Undibacterium sp. 5I1: one gene and its partner. The protein of the gene in region 2 interacts with the protein of the main gene of each other region in a pairwise test. Links are inferred from orthologs where the notes say so. Each region holds a gene or a part of one and is shown on either strand. Other genes may lie near its edges.

Evidence for each region.
Region 1: the proteins of RGU72_RS18765 (region 2) and kdpD interact in binary tests that used the Escherichia coli proteins (3 or more experiments, as listed by UniProt). The link is inferred for Undibacterium sp. 5I1 from one-to-one orthologs.

The regions. Positions count from the first base shown.
Region 1 is NZ_JAVIWI010000001.1:977,467-985,899, reverse strand. What follows is about bases 2,544-5,851. They hold kdpD (two-component system sensor histidine kinase KdpD), read right to left. Parts: upstream 5,495-5,851; coding sequence 2,744-5,494; downstream 2,544-2,743. Other genes in these bases: kdpE (two-component system response regulator KdpE), read right to left, coding at 2,544-2,652. In the rest of the region: RGU72_RS04160 (CusA/CzcA family heavy metal efflux RND transporter), read left to right, coding at 1-1,042; RGU72_RS04155 (hypothetical protein), read left to right, coding at 1,236-1,631; more of kdpE, read right to left, coding at 1,954-2,543; potassium-transporting ATPase subunit KdpC, read right to left, coding at 5,983-6,561; potassium-transporting ATPase subunit KdpB, read right to left, coding at 6,575-8,433. UniProt on the Escherichia coli protein: Member of the two-component regulatory system KdpD/KdpE involved in the regulation of the kdp operon. KdpD may function as a membrane-associated protein kinase that phosphorylates KdpE in response to environmental signals.
Region 2 is NZ_JAVIWI010000001.1:4,277,196-4,285,018, forward strand. Bases 5,126-7,823 are described here. They hold RGU72_RS18765 (PTS sugar transporter subunit IIA), read right to left. Parts: upstream 6,861-7,823; coding sequence 6,390-6,860; downstream 5,126-6,389. Other genes in these bases: rapZ (RNase adapter RapZ), read right to left, coding at 5,126-5,144; hprK (HPr(Ser) kinase/phosphatase), read right to left, coding at 5,357-6,301; RGU72_RS18770 (putative bifunctional diguanylate cyclase/phosphodiesterase), read right to left, coding at 7,060-7,823. In the rest of the region: mutY (A/G-specific adenine glycosylase), read left to right, coding at 1-221; RGU72_RS18740 (alpha/beta hydrolase), read left to right, coding at 421-1,992; RGU72_RS18745 (ATP-binding cassette domain-containing protein), read left to right, coding at 1,989-2,873; RGU72_RS18750 (ABC transporter permease), read left to right, coding at 2,873-4,036; more of rapZ, read right to left, coding at 4,281-5,125. UniProt on the Escherichia coli protein: Seems to have a role in regulating nitrogen assimilation.

The DNA of each region.
Region 1 (8,433 bases), 3.3 Mb from region 2 along the record:
GGATATCCTGACACAAAAGAGTGAGCAGATTTCTGGAATACTCAAAGGCATTCGTGGCGCAAGCGATGTAGATGCGATCAAAAGCGGTGGTCAAACACAACTCAATATTGTGATTGACAGAGAAAAAATTGCACGCTTAGGTATCAACGTGTCGGATGTCAATAATACGATACAGACCGCCTTAGCCGACACACCCGTCAGTACGTTTTATGAAGACGACAAACGCTTTGACATCACCATCCGATTAAAAGCTGCCTACAGAGAATCGATAGATGGCATTGGTAGTCTGCAAATCAACTTACCTAACGGTGCAGGCACGATTGATCTGGCTGATCTTGCGCGCATTGAGGTGCGGCAGGGTGCGGCACGTATCAGCCGCGAAGCTGGTGGCCGCAATGCCTCGGTCAAAGCGAATTTGTTAGGACGGGATCAAGGCAGTTTTGTAGCAGAAGCGCAGCAAAAAGTTGCTGAACAAGTCAATTTACCGACCGGTTATTACATCGTCTGGGGTGGTCAGTTTGAGAACCAGCAACGTGCAGTCAAGCGCTTAGAAATCATTGTACCAATAACGATTTTCCTAATCTTTGCATTACTGTTCTGGGCCTTTCGCTCCATCCGTATGGCAATGCTTATCTTGATGATGGTACCTTTTACGATGATAGGCGGAATCGCTGGTTTAGCACTGGCGGGTTTGCACTTCTCTGTTTCTGCTGCAGTAGGATTCATCGCAGTAGCGGGCATCTCTGTGCAGAACGGTGTGATCATGCTTGAGCAAATATTAGAATTTGAGAAAACCAGCCGTGCTGATTTTTCTAGCGCAATTGAAGGCGCAGTCAGCAGGCTCAGACCGATATTGATGACTGCGTTGATGGCAGGTTTAGGTTTATTGCCAGCCGCGTTATCGCACGGAATCGGCTCAGAAACCCAACGCCCTTTTGCAGTAGTGATTGTTGGCGGCATTGTCTCAGCAACTTTTTTTACCCTGCTGTTACTGCCGTTGAGCTACAGCTTATTTAAGGATAAAGTAAAGGAAGAAGAGTAAATAGTGAGTTTGAGAAATACAAACCAAATTTAAATAAATAAAATACTCCCTATACGTATATTTCAATCGTCCATATATTCCCTAGTCAATTTAGATTTTTTTGATCCACTTATAGGGAGTATATGGATTTTATTAGCGAAACTCTGACGAAATGAGTGACTTAAAGGTCAATTTATCGACTTAGGAGAATACGATGTCCAAGAAAGAAATCACAATGCCAAGATTGATGATTAGCGCGCTTAGTATCTGTACTGTGCTTGTAATCTGTGCGCCAAATGCATTTAGTCAAGAAACTGATATGGAGCAAGCGACGAAAGACAATTTTAAGCATGGCTGGGTAACACATCTCTACGATGCCAAATCAGACCGTAAAGATTTACCTGAGTGCCTGGAAAAACTCTCGGACTCTGAGCGCGAAAATAAGCATTTTGCCAAAATTCATTACAAGCACGCACGTCGTGGATTGAGTACCATCGCTGAGGTGCCAGAGTATATGAGTTTAAAATTGGATGATGAAGTCGACGTAGTCCCCGAGAATTGCGACAAAGGGAAATTCGCGCATATCGTCAAGATCCTAACGGCCAAGTAAAGTTCTTACCGTCTCAAAAATAAGATAAGTAACTACCTGATGTGCTGGCATAGCAGACTTTCTAAAAAAATGTTTGCTCAGCTTTTTACACCCGGTCATCAGTGCTAATTTATTCAAAAATCAATGGATCAATTAGTAATACTTATACCTAGGCTCTCTAAAATCAAAAAATAGAACGGGCACAAAAAAGAGAAGCGTGCATTTTTGAAGCAAGCAGTATTTAGGACAGGCCTTGTTCAGCAGCAATAAAACCGCGCGCGTCGCTAACCAAATTAATATACTGACGAATATAGGCAAGACGGCAAAAAAATTCAGAGTGCTTTTAGCTCGGTATCAGTAACCGATAGCCGATTGCGGTCTCCGTCAAGAAGAAGCGTGGCTGGGTAGGGTCATCTTCCAGTTTTTGCCGTAAATGTCCCATGTAAATACGCAGATAATGCCCATGTTCTGAGTGCGACGGCCCCCATACTTCACGCAGCAATTGCGGATTAGTTACCACCCGTCCGGCATTCGTCACCAACGCGCTGAGCAGACGGTATTCCGTCGGTGTCAGATGTACCATCGTGCCGTCTTTGGTGACCATACGCGCTTGCTGATCCACCCGGATGTCACCAAATTGCACAACCCCATCTGTATTAGCACCAGGCTGGCGCTGTCTGCGCAAAGTGGCGCGCACACGCGCCAGCAACTCACCGACACCAAATGGCTTACTTAAAAAATCATCTGCACCAGCATCCAGCGCCTTGATTTTATCGGCCTCGTTCACGCGCGCGGATAAGACGATCACAGGTACAGTGGACCATTTGCGCAAGTCTTTTAAAAAATCGACACCATCGCCGTCTGGCAAGCCAAGATCTAATATAATTAAATCGGGCTGACGGGTTCCAGCATCAATTAAGCCGCGTTGTAAGCTGCCAGCCTCTTCTACTTGCCAGCCCTCTTCTTCCAAGGCGCTGCGTACAAAGCGACGTATTTGAGGCTCATCCTCGACCAATAAGGCAGTGGGAGTGGTTTCTGTCATCATAATTTTTCTAACTTGTATTTTTAACGCAAATTGTTCACGTCGTTTTAATCAGTTTTAGCTCATCCTATACAGCCAGTATTTAAACTAGCTAGACCAGCAATTCTGGCTCGGGCAACATGGGCGGCGTTCCTAGCGGGAGAGTGAAGCAGATACATGCCCCACCTTCTTGCGAATGCGCTGCCGCGATGCGCCCGTTATGCGCTTCAATAATGGCGCGGCAAATTGCGAGGCCAAGACCAACTCCGGGGGTGGCGGACTCACGTTCGCCACGAGTAAACTTTTCAAAAATCGCTTCTTCGCGCCCTATTGGTAAACCAGGGCCGTTATCATCCACCATCACTCTGACCACGCTGTTATGGGCATCTACTTCGGCGCGGATCACAATGAGTGATTGTGGTGGAGAATATTTGGCGGCGTTCTCTAATAAATTACACAAAACCCGCTCAATCAGTACGGCATCAAAATGTAACAAAGGCAAATCACGCGGTAACTTTGTTTGTACCTGATATTGCGCCAATGCCGCAGTGCTGGCACGCAGAGAACTACCAACCACCTCTTCCAGCGGTTGCCATTGCAAATTCAATTTCACTTCGCCACTTTGGATTCTTGCCATATCCAGCAAATTGGATACCAGTGCGCTCATCCGTATTGCTTCGTCATGCAACACTTGCGCCATTTGTTGTTGGGCATCGGACAGAGTGGGCTTGGACATCGTCAGTGATTCTGAAATGCCGACCAGCGAAGTTAACGGTGTGCGCAAATCATGTGATAAAGCCGCCAATAGAGAATTGCGCAGACGCTCTGACTCCATATGGATCAATGCATTCTGCGCGACCTCGATGTAATGCACTCGCTCCAACGCAATCGCGGCCAATGCAGCAAAGGTATCTAACTGTTGACGTTGTTCTGGAATCAAAATCCAGCGCCGGTTGTCAGGCCGTATGACTAGCAAGCCTCTAGTACGCATTGGCGCCACCAAGGGTAAATAGAAGAAACTGCTGGCAGGCAAAGTATCTGTGCCCATGCCTGCTGCCTCAACTTTATCAAATGCCCACTGCGCAATACCTAAATCAAGACCTTCTACCGGCGTCTGCGGCGCTTGTAATTTGCCTGCATCATCAGGTAACAGTAAAGTCGCCGTTGCACGGAAAGCGCGTTGAATAATCGCCTGAGTACTTTCAGAAATTTGCTCAGATTGCAGAACACCGGACAGGTCGCGTGCGAACTCATACAGTGCCCTGGCACGTGACTCGCGATGGGCTGAGACTCTGGCCTGATAACGCAATCCCGCAGTCAGATGTCCCGTTATTAGTCCTACCGCCAGCATCACACAAAAGGTAATTAAGTACTGTAAATCGCTAACGGCAAACGTAAATCGTGGCGGAACAAAAAAGAAATCAAAGGTCGCTACCCCGATCACTGTCGCTAGTACAGAAGGACCACGTCCCAAGCGCAATGCGACCAAGACCACCGCCAGCATAAACAGCATGGCGATATTGACCAGATGCAAATGGTCTAATAATGGCGTACATAAAACTGACGTTCCGGTGATCGCTAGCAGCGCATATAAATACCGTAACTGCTTACGAAATCCGCGGGCTGATCTGACTGGATCTTCTGCCCTGTCCCAATCGCTACCGGCGGCGTTGAACTGCTCGACGCGTTCTTCTTTTTCGGCGCGTTCGGCGTTTTCATCATGCGATACGGCACGACCAATTTCGATCAAATCCAGATCAGGAGCTAAACCAGCAATGCGTTTATGAATCGAGGTTTGCGACCAAGAGGTGCCGCGACGCCCCACCACAATTTTAGAAAAATTCAAACTATGCGCATAATCGACTACCGCCGTTGCCACATCCTGGCCTGTCAGTACCGCCGTCTTGGCACCAAGGTCTTGCGCCAGCTTTAAACTTTTTAAAATCCGTTCGCGTTGCGCCGCAGATAGGCGTTGTAATTGCGGCGTCTCTACATAAACCGCATGCCATTCAGCACTGAGCTGGCTGGCTAATCTGGCGGCACTGCGTATTAAGTGATCAGCACCAAAACCCGGACCTACACAGGCGAGTAAGGCAGCATCTGTTTTCCAGACTTTGCCAATGGATTTTTCTATCCGGTAAGCCTGCACGTCTTCTTCTACCCGATCAGCGGTACGGCGTAAGGCCAGCTCGCGCAGTGCAATCAGATTGCCTTTACGGAAGAAATTTTTTGCGGCACGCTCTGCCTGCTGCGGTTTGTAGACGCGGCCACTTTGCAAACGTGCCAGCAATTCGTCAGCGGGGACATCGACCAGCACGACTTCATCGGCCTCATCAAATACGGTATCGGGTACCGTCTCTGCCACGCGGATACCGGTGATGCCGCCGACGACGTCATTCAAACTATCTAAATGTTGAACATTGACGGTGGTATAGACATCAATCCCTGCATCGAGTAATTCTTCTACGTCTTGCCATCGCTTAGGATGACGCGAACCCGGTGCATTGGAATGCGCCAGTTCGTCCATCAGAATCAACGGTGGTTTGCGTTCCAGCGCCGCATCGAGATCAAATTCGGTCAGCGTCTTGTCGCGGTAATTAATGGCTTTCGGTGGCAGGATTTCTAAACCATCGAGTAGAGCCAGCGTCTCACGGCGGCCATGGGTTTCTACCACACCGATTAATACTGGCTGACCTTCACTCTGCAATTTGTGCGCGGCACTCAACATTGCATAGGTCTTGCCAACACCCGCTGATGCGCCGAAATAAATACGCAACTTGCCACGGGTAGCGCGACGCTCTTGTGCCTGCACATGTGCAAGCAAGATGTCGGGGTCGGGACGTTGATCGTGAATATTAGCCATCTAGGTTGTTCTTGAGCTTCTGGTTTGTGCTTCGGGATTCAGCTTATGGAGTCTGCTTTTGCGAACGGTCAGATTAATAAATTAAACTAAAAATTAGGGGGGGTATATGCCAAAACCACCATTATTGTCCAGACATTACCTGGACGATTAAAAATACAGGTAGCAGTATATTTAATAACTGAATAATCAAATTACTTCTAAAAATGCTTGATACCACTTACGGCTAGTAACTAATTAACTAATTAACTAATCAACTCATTAATCAACTGATCGAGAAAAAACTAAGCAAGCATCACGTCTTTAAAACACTTTTAGAAATACTCTTGATCGAATAGACGGGACACACATGGTGCATCCCGCATATCGATACTCAACTACAGGACTTGCGCAAAATTGTCCCGGCCAGACGTAGCGACGACCGCGATCTCCGGTAAGACTAGTCGCTGCTACGCAGCCGGGGTGATTTTACGTAAATCTACAATGACAGATTACTTCTGATCCAGTGCCAGGTTCAAGGCTAATACGTTGACCCGTGGCTCGCCAAACACACCCATCACTGGGCGTTGTGCAAATTTCTCGATCAATTCCATGACTTGCTCATTAGTCATTTTACGCTCGCGGGCAATTCTAGTCGCTTGATATTGTGCTGCGGCGATACTGATTTCTGGATCAAGACCACTGGCTGATGCGGTCACTAAATCGACTGGAATCTTTTGTTTATTTTCTGGATCAGCTGCTTGTAAGGTCGCAATGCGTCCTTTAACCGCATCCATCTGTGCTGGATTAAATGGCCCCAGATTAGAACCGCTCGATGCCGTTGAATTATTCGGCATCGGCGATGTCGCAGAAGGACGGCTCCAGAAATATTTGTTTGAGCTGAATGCCTGACCGATCAGGCTAGAGCCGATCATCTTACCGTCACGCTCCACTAGACTGCCTTCGGCTTGCTTGTTAAACGCCACTTTGCCGATGCCGGTAATTGCGTAGGGATACGCGACACCAACGATCAGGCTAAAGCCAACAAACAACACTACGGCAGGACGAAATTGGGAAAATAGAGAATTCATTTTCAATCCTTCATTACACTAAATTAAACAGAGCAAGAATCATGTCAATCAACTTGATGCCTGCGAACGGCAACACGATACCGCCCAGACCGTAGATCAACAGATTACGACGTAACAAACGCGCTGCACCGATTGCACGATACTTCACACCTTTGAGTGCCAGCGGGATCAGGAACACAATGATCAGCGCATTAAAAATCACGGCAGACATGATCGCCGAGGCTGGGCTGGACAAATGCATCACGTCCAACGCTTTCAACTGCGGATAGGTGGCGACAAAAGCGGCAGGGATAATCGCAAAATATTTCGCTACGTCGTTCGCAATCGAGAAGGTGGTTAAAGAACCGCGTGTCATCAGCATTTGTTTACCAATTTCTACGATCTCTAACAACTTGGTTGGATTAGAATCCAAATCCACCATGTTGCCCGCTTCTTTCGCTGCTTGAGTACCGGAGTTCATGGCAACTGCGACGTCTGCTTGTGCCAGTGCTGGCGCATCATTGGTACCGTCACCAGTCATCGCAACCAGACGGCCTTCGGACTGATAGCTGCGGATCAATTTCAGCTTATCTTCTGGCGTTGCTTCTGCCAAAAAGTCATCTACACCGGCTTCTGCAGCAATCGCAGCTGCAGTCAGCTTATTGTCACCAGTGATCATGATAGTTTTGATACCCATGCGGCGCAGCTCGGCAAAACGCTCCTTGATGCCACCTTTGACGATATCTTTTAACTCAATCGCACCCATCACTTTGCCATCGTCCACTACCACCAGTGGTGTACTACCGCGACGAGAAATATCGTCCACTGTTTTGCTGACTTCAGCTGGGAAAGGACGGCCTAAGCTCTCAACAAACTTCTTCACTGAATCAGCCGCACCTTTACGGATAACACGAGTACCGATATCGACACCGCTCATGCGAGTTTGCGCAGTGAATTCGATAAATTGCGCATTTAGGCTCGCCATTTCACGTTCACGTAAATTACATTTTTGCTTTGCCAATACAACGATACTGCGACCTTCTGGTGTTTCGTCAGCTAATGATGCGAGTTGTGCTGCATCACCCAATTGAGCAAGGATTACACCTGGCGCAGGGAAAAACTCAGACGCTTGACGATTACCTAAAGTGATCGTACCTGTCTTATCCAACATCAAGACGTCAACGTCACCAGCTGCTTCAACTGCACGACCTGATGTCGCGATAACGTTGGCTTGCATCATGCGGCTCATACCAGCAACACCGATGGCGGATAACAAGCCACCGATCGTGGTCGGGATCAGACACACTAACAAAGCGATCAAGACCGTAATAGAGATAGGGCTAGATGCAATACCTGCCAATTTCGCCGCTTCTACGCTATATAAAGAGTATGGCAACAGAGTGACGGTAACGAGCAAGAAAATAATCGTCAGTGCTACCAACAAAATCGTCAATGCGATTTCGTTTGGTGTTTTTTGGCGTTTTGCGCCTTCTACCATGGCGATCATACGATCAATAAATGCTTCGCCAGGATTCGACGTAACACGCATCACCAACCAGTCTGACAACACGCGAGTACCACCGGTGACAGCAGAGAAATCGCCACCAGATTCACGGATCACCGGTGCGGATTCACCTGTAATCGCGCTTTCGTCCACGGTTGCTACGCCTTCGATCACTTCACCGTCGATAGGAATGACATCACCAGTTTCTACCAACAAGACATCGCCTTTACGCAAGTCGCTGGCATTGGCTGGCAACCAGCTTGTGCCGTGTTTTGGCACTGCCAGTTTCTTGGCAATCACTGTTTGCTTTAAAGCGCGTAAGGAGGCGGCTTGCGCTTTGCTGCGACCTTCGGCCAATGCTTCGGCAAAGTTAGCGAACAAGACGGTGA
Region 2 (7,823 bases):
AACAAGTAGCAAATCAATTTGGGGAAGTGACAGATATCCGGCAATTGCCAGGATTTTTACATGGGTTTACCCACTTCAAATTACATGCGCAAGTGCTGCAATTTAATCTGGCGCAGCTCGCATCCCAAGTCGCCGAATCGCGTTATGTCTGGCTGGATTTAAGGCAGGTGGGACAAGCCGCTTTACCAGCGCCGGTGAAAAAATATTTACTGGAACTTTGATGCCGGTATTTTGATCCGAGTTTTATGATGTTTCATCGTATTAAAAGAGATTTCATCGCAAGCTTGCCGAATTGAATACGAGCAGTGCAAACTTAGGGTCTGCGCTGCAAAAATCGTAAATAAAAGCTCTTGATCTTGTAGGCTTGCTTTTTACAAATGCCGCAACATCTACAATACTATTTTTAGAAATTTAAAACAGATGAACTCGCTTAACTCCGTCGCTAATCTCAGTTGTCGTATGGGTTTTGGCCTTGCCTTCATGCTGGTGAATTCTGTTGCTACATCAGCTCAATTGTCAGCGCAAGTGTCAGCTGAAGTATCAGCGCAAACTCTTGCTGAAATGACCGCTAGAGTCAAGACCAGCTCTTGCCGTATTGCTGATTATCCGCAAGAGGTGCAATGTGGTCAGATTCAGCGTCCGCTTGACCCTGCTCAGCCCGCAGGTAAAAAAATTACTGTGCATTTCGTTGTGGTGCCCTCGCAAGATAAAAACAAATTAAGTGATGCGGTCTTTGTCCTCGCAGGCGGACCGGGGCAAAGTGCCATCAATGCTGCGGCTTGGGGGAAGACAGTATTAGGGCGTTTAAATCGTCGCCGTGATTTGGTCTTTGTCGATCAGCGCGGGACAGGGCAAAGCGCACCGCTGCAATGTCCAGAGCTAGAGAGCGGTGGCGATCTGGCAGATACCAACGGTACCGTAAAGTTAGCACTTGCTTGCCTGAAGAAGTTGCAGGCCTTGCCCTATGGTGACTTGCGGTTTTTTAGTACCAGCATTGCAGTACAAGATTTGGAGGCAGTGCGGCTTAGCCAGGCTTACGGAAAAATCAATTTGGTTGGTGCATCCTACGGGACGCGAGTCGGCTTAGAATTTTTGCGCCAATATCCACAATCTGTCCGGCGTTTAGTGATTGATGGCGTCGTGCCGCCCGACATGCGCTTGCCTGCTGCCGACGCGCAAAAGGCCCTAGACGGCGTCTTCGCAGATTGTGCTAAAGATGCGCGTTGCAACAAGGCTTATCCTGATCTGGCCGCGCGCTGGAAAAAATTATTAGCGAGTCTGCCGCAATCCACCACGGTAATACATCCACGTCTGGGCAATAAAATCCCGGTCACGATCAGTCGCAATACCTTGCTGAGTTTGGTGCATAAAACTTTGTATGCGCCTACCAGTGCAGCCGCTTTACCCTACGCGTTGACGCAGGCGGAGCAAGCTAATTATGCGCCCCTGATTACCTTAAGCGGCGCACTGGGTTTGCCTTCTCCTTTGGGCATTGCTTATGGTATGCATTTTTCAGTCTGGTGTGGTGAAGCGTATGCACATCCAATATTGAAACCCGCTAGCGATGATTTTGAAAAACTCATGGACGGCATGTATGGGGCGATCTGTACCAATTGGCCGCATGCCGTAATTCCGCCAGCTTTTTATACCATTCCAGTCAGCCCGGCACCGGTTTTGTTGCTCAGTGGCGGCATCGATCCGGTAACCCCTACCCGCCATGGCAACAGCGTCGCTAAAGCGCTTGGTGCAAATGCTCGCCACATCACGATGGACAATGCAGGCCATGGTTTGTTATCGCAAGGATGTGTGCGTGATGTGGTGTATCGCTACTTCAATGCCAAAGAAGATCAGGACGCGATTAAGGTCGATGCGAAATGTGTACACCAGATCCCGCGACCGTTAGCGTGGCAGGTTCCGTCTATTACGCCGACTATTACTTTGCCCACCACGCCGATGCCAGAAACAGTAGCGCCGCAAGGAGCTAAACCATGATCATCGTCCATGATTTACACAAAGCCTTTGTACGTCAGGGTAAGCCAAAATTTGCCTTCAACCTCAATTTTGGTAAGCGTCAGCAAGAAATGGTGAAGGCAGTTGATGGCGTTAGTTTTGCCGCAAGCGATGGCGCGATTACTGGCTTGTTAGGCGCTAACGGTGCCGGCAAAACGACAACTCTGCGTATGGTAGCGTCGCTGCTGGAATCTGATCGTGGCGAGATTACAGTTGACGGTATTAAGGTCAGAGCCGGTCAGCAAGGCACACAATCCAATATGGGTATTTTGTCCGATGCGCGTGGACTGTATCCACGTTTAACCGCACGTGAAAATATTTTTTACTACGGCACCTTGCATGGCATGTCGCGTAGTTTGATTGAACAACGCACTGATCAGCTTGCTCATTGGCTGGAGATGACGGCATTACTGGACCGGCGTACCGATGGATTTAGTCAGGGCGAGAGAATGAAAACTGCTCTAGCGCGGGCTTTAATTCACAACCCTAAAAATATTATTCTGGACGAACCAACCAATGGTCTGGACGTGGTTGCCACCCGGGCACTGCGTGATTTTTTACGCTGGCTAAGGTCACCGGAAGGTGGCGGTAAGTGCATCATTTTTTCTACTCATATCATGCAAGAAGTTGAACGTTTGTGCGATCAGGTAGTGATCGTTGCACAAGGGCGCAATGTGGCGAAAGGCACGGTGGCGGAATTGTTACAGCAAGCGGAGGAGCCGAATTTTGAAGACGCGTTTGTCAAGCTAGCGTTTTTAAATCGTGACACTAATTCAGCAATTAGTTCAGCAACTAAGCCAGCGATTAATTTAGAAATTAATTCAGAAATTAGTTCAGTAATAGCGACTGAGAGGACATACTGATGAAAGCCATGCTTGCTATTTTTCGTAAAGAAATGATGGATGCTATGCGTGACCGCCGTGCCTTGCTCATCGTCATTTTTAGCTCGCTATTTTTAGTGCCAATGCTGCTGGTCATTATGTCCGAGGTCTTGTCGCAAGTGGAGTCGCAAGAAGAGAAAAGATCCGTGTTGGTAGTTGGTATCAACAATGCGCCCAGCTTAGAAAATTTCATTTTGCGCCAAGGTTATAAAGTCAAGCCTGCACCGGCAGATTATGTCGCCAAATCCCGTAGTAAAGAATTGGATCAGCCCGTGTTATTGGTCCCGGATGGTTTCGATGAAAAGCTGGCAGCGGGTCAAAAAGTGACTTTAGAAATCGCCTATGACACGTCGAACAAACAAGCTGAATTTGGTTTACGACCGCTGAAAAGAATTTTAGATGCTTATACCCAGGAAGGCGCGGTGATGAGCTTAATGATGCGGGGTGTATCGCCAGAAATCTTGCAATTGATTGAAGTGAAAGAGCGTTATTTAAGCCGCCCCGAAGAGCGTAAAGACAGCATTACCAGCATGTTGCCGATGGCGATGTTAATGGCAATTTTGATGGGCGGCATGTACGCCGCGATTGACGCCACCGCTGGCGAGCGCGAGCGTGGATCGCTGGAGCCATTGATGATGAACCCAGTCTCTGGATGGCAATTGGCGGTCGGCAAATGGGGCGCGGTGGCGACGGTCAGTATGTTAGTTGTGGTGCTGACGGTACTGAGTTTTTTTCCATCGCAATGGCTGATACGCAATGAGACCTTACGGGCTTTATTCCAGTTCGGGGTCAAAGATGCAATGGGATTCTTATTGGTCTTGTTGCCCTTAGCCGCTAGTCTGGCAGCCGTGCAGGTAGCGATTGCGCTAGATTGTAAAAGCTATAAAGAAGCCCAAGTCCGTAATCAAATGTTTATTCTTGTGGTGAACATGGTACCGATGATGATGTTATTTTCAACCGGACCAGAACCGACCTGGTTCCGCTGGGTTCCGGTACTGGCACAAAACCAGATGATGAATAAAGTCTTAAAAGGCGAGGCCTTGAGCATGGTCGTAACCATGATTGCACTAGGAGTTTGTGTTGCCTTGACGATCGCCAGCTTGTCGTATGTGGCGCAGAAAATGCGGCGTGTGGTGATGGCTTAAGTTTGCATCGCTGTGCTGTCGCCTGCATGGAGTTGCTGAGTTTGTACTTCCGGGCTGCGATGGCAAGCGATAAAAAGAAGATGTGAAAAGTCTTAGTTGAGGCTTAAATTAAGACCTTAGTTGAGAGTAAAGTTAAGACATAAGTTAAGACCGGATTTAATATACTCCTCTATGAATTTCAATAAAATAGCTTATCGGCCAATGATTACATAGGTAATAAATTATACACATGGGGAGTATATTTTTACCCTATACGACGATGTCTGACTAATACTTGCTCAGTTTTCTTAAAATACTCTGCCAGTTTCTCCACCATATAGACTGAACGATGCTGGCCTCCAGTGCAACCAATTGCCACTGTCAGGTAGCTACGATTATCGCTTTTAAACGATGGCAGCCATTTTTCAATGAACCGTCGTATGTCCTCATACAGATCATGCACCATCATTTGCCCGTTAAGATATTCAATTACCGGAAGATCCAGCCCGGTTAACAGGCGCAGCTGAATATCATAATGAGGATTGGGCAACATTCTCACATCAAAAACAAAATCAGCATCCAGCGGTACCCCAATCTTAAATGCAAAAGATTCAAACATCACGACAAGGGGGGCATGCTCAATTTGCACCACGGTTTTCACCCAATCGCGCAAGGTATTTGCACTAAGACTGGAGGTATCGATTACATGCGCTAGCAGTTGGATAGGTGATAGAATTTCTCTTTCTTCCCTTATGCATTCCATTAGGCTAAGCCTGTCGCCCATGGCGTGATCTCTTTGCAAGCGATGAGACAAAGGATGAGTGCGGCGTGTCTCAGAAAATCGTGCGACCAGAGATTCAGTGCTTGCCGTTAAAAACAAGATCTTTACTTCATGTCCCTCATTGCGGAGTGTTTGTATTGTGCTGGGCAAGCTGGTGAGCAAATGCGCGCTGCGCGAATCAATTGCCACCGCGGTGGATTGAATGCCTTCGCTGATTAAGGTGCTGATAAGTCCCGGTAGCAAGCTCGGTGGTAAGTTGTCGACGCAATAAAATCCAGCGTCCTCCACCACGTTCAAGGCGACCGATTTGCCGGAGCCAGAAATACCAGAGATAAGTAAGATGCGCATGATTGCCAAAAAGAGTAGATATTAAACACCCATATTTTGGCATTTAATTCATGTCGCTATGTGACATTTTATCCATTTCAAGTATGAAAATAGTTTATGTGAAACACCATAGCCATATCGCATATCCACATCACAGCTCTATTCGTAATAAATAGGGTCTGCTTCATACCATGTCGTACCAATTTTGCGGATCTGCTAGTGAAATGAAGCAATTAATTAGACTCTTCATTCATGGCACGACGTTGTCTTTCCATAAAATCTTCTAATGTATTGATGCCGCGTAGTTGCAATATGGTGTTGCGTACTGCGGCCTCTAGTAAAACCGCGATGTTCCGGCCGGCAGCGACAGGGATGACAACTTTGCGGATTGGCAATCCCAATACTTCTTGCTTGGGAGAATCAATCGGCAGACGTTCATAATTTTCTTCCAGCGTGCTGCGCTTGACCAGATGCACAATTAGCTTGAGGCGCATCTTGCGACGCACCGCGGTTTCGCCAAAAATTGCTTTGATATCGAGCAGACCAAGGCCACGTACTTCCAGTAAATTTTGTAATAATTCCGGACAGCGACCTTCTATCATATTGGGAGCGATACGCGAAAATTCCACCGCATCATCTGCCACCAGTCCATGACTGCGGGAGATCAGCTCCAGCCCCAGTTCGCTTTTACCCAGGCCAGATTCGCCTGTGATTAATACGCCAACTCCAAGCACATCCATAAACACGCCATGCATAGTCGTGCGTTGTGCCAGCTTTTTGGACAGATAAACGCGTAAAAAATCGATTACCTGTGCAGAAGGTAAGGGGGTAGAAAACAGGGGAATATTATTGTCGTCGCATGTGGCTAGAATCGCTTGCGGCGTTTCTAATCCTTGTGCCACGATCAGTGCCGGTGGCGCACCGGCAATCAATTCTTTAATCAAATTACCGCGTGAATGCGATGGTAATCGATGGAAGTAGGCCAGTTCTTGATGCCCTAGCACCTGAATACGCCCGGGATGTATAAAGTTAAGATGACCAACCTGATCCGCAGAAGAGGTGGCGTCGCCCGTAATTTGTTTGTCACCACCTGAGAATCCGGCAAACCAGCCTAACTGCATTGCATCCCGATTGTCATCAAAGATTTTTTGTATGGTCAGTTCGGTCAGTAGTGGCATGGTAGCTTGATTAAAATCAATGGGTGGGACGTGGACAAGAACGACAACAGAGCGCAATTACCGCAGGTTTGCGCTTTGTTTTACTATGCTAGACAAATTGTGGGTTGGGCTGCCAGGCGATAATTTTTTCATAAATAGCACCAGCACTAGCTTCGCTATTGAGCGTATCCCGAAATGCCTCATTGGATAGCATCTCAGCAACTTCAGACAATATCTCCAGATGTTGCTGCATCACATTGTCCGGCATAAGCAGAAAAATTAAAATACTGACTGCTTGTCCGTCTGGAGACTCGAAAGGAATCGGCTCTGCCAGACGCACGAATGCCGCAATCGGTGCTTTTAATCCCTTGATGCGGCCATGCGGAATAGCAACGCCATGACCAAGCCCGGTTGAACCCAGACGTTCTCTGGCGAACAGGTTATCCGAGACGGTAGAGCGAGCAATACTGCAATTATTTTCAAATAACAGGCCAGCTTGTTCAAAGGCTCTTTTTTTGCTGGACACTTCTAAGTCCAGTAAGACGTTGGAGAGGGGGAGTATTTTCGCAATGTTTGTCATGACGCAAGATCTGTATTTCAGCAAAATGGTGCGATGCACAAGAGGTGCATCTGGCAAATTATAGGCTTCTTTTCTTTGTCTGCCTAATTGACAAAAATACTAACAAAAGCTTTAACAGAAACGCTAAGAGAAATTGTTGAAAAACGGATAAAACTTCTAAAGCAAGCTTAAGACCGCATGACGAAAAGCTTTGGTCAGTTTAGCGGGTATGACTAATTAGCAATTGTTCAAACTCGTCTTTTGGCAGCGGCTTGCTAAAATAATAGCCTTGCATTTCCTGGCAACCAGATTCCGTCAGGAAAAACATTTGCTCTGCTTTTTCTACACCTTCAGCGGTAACACTCATGCCAAGCGCATTCGCCATCGCAATAATGGCGTGCGTCAAAATCACAGAATCCTGATTTTCTGGAATCTCGCGGATAAACGAACGATCAATTTTCAGATTATCAATCGGGAAGCGTTGCAGGTAAGACAGTGACGAGAATCCAGTACCAAAGTCATCCAAAGAAATACTCACACCCAATTTTTTAATCGCTGCAAATACCGGTAACAACAGGTCAATTTCCCCCATTAATAAGCCTTCGGTAATCTCTAGTTGCAACGCATTGGCTGGTAGGCTGGTTTCCTCTAATACCTGATGGATAAACTTCACCAGACCAGGATCTTGGAATTGACGTGGCGAAATATTGACGCTGACGACCAGATCCGGGATGAGGGTGTCGCGCCATACTTTGGTCTGTTTGCAGGATTGTTCTAAAACCCAGCGACCAATAGGCAGAATCAAACCAATTTCTTCTGAAATCGGGATAAAGTCTGTTGGTGGAATCAAGCCAGATTCCGGCATTTGCCAGCGTATCAGTGCCTCTGCGCCCAGTATGCGTGAGGTGCTCAAGCAGACTTTGGGTTGGTAATAAACCAAAAATTCTTCTTCTATTAGCGCACGGCGTAAGTTTTTCTCCAAGG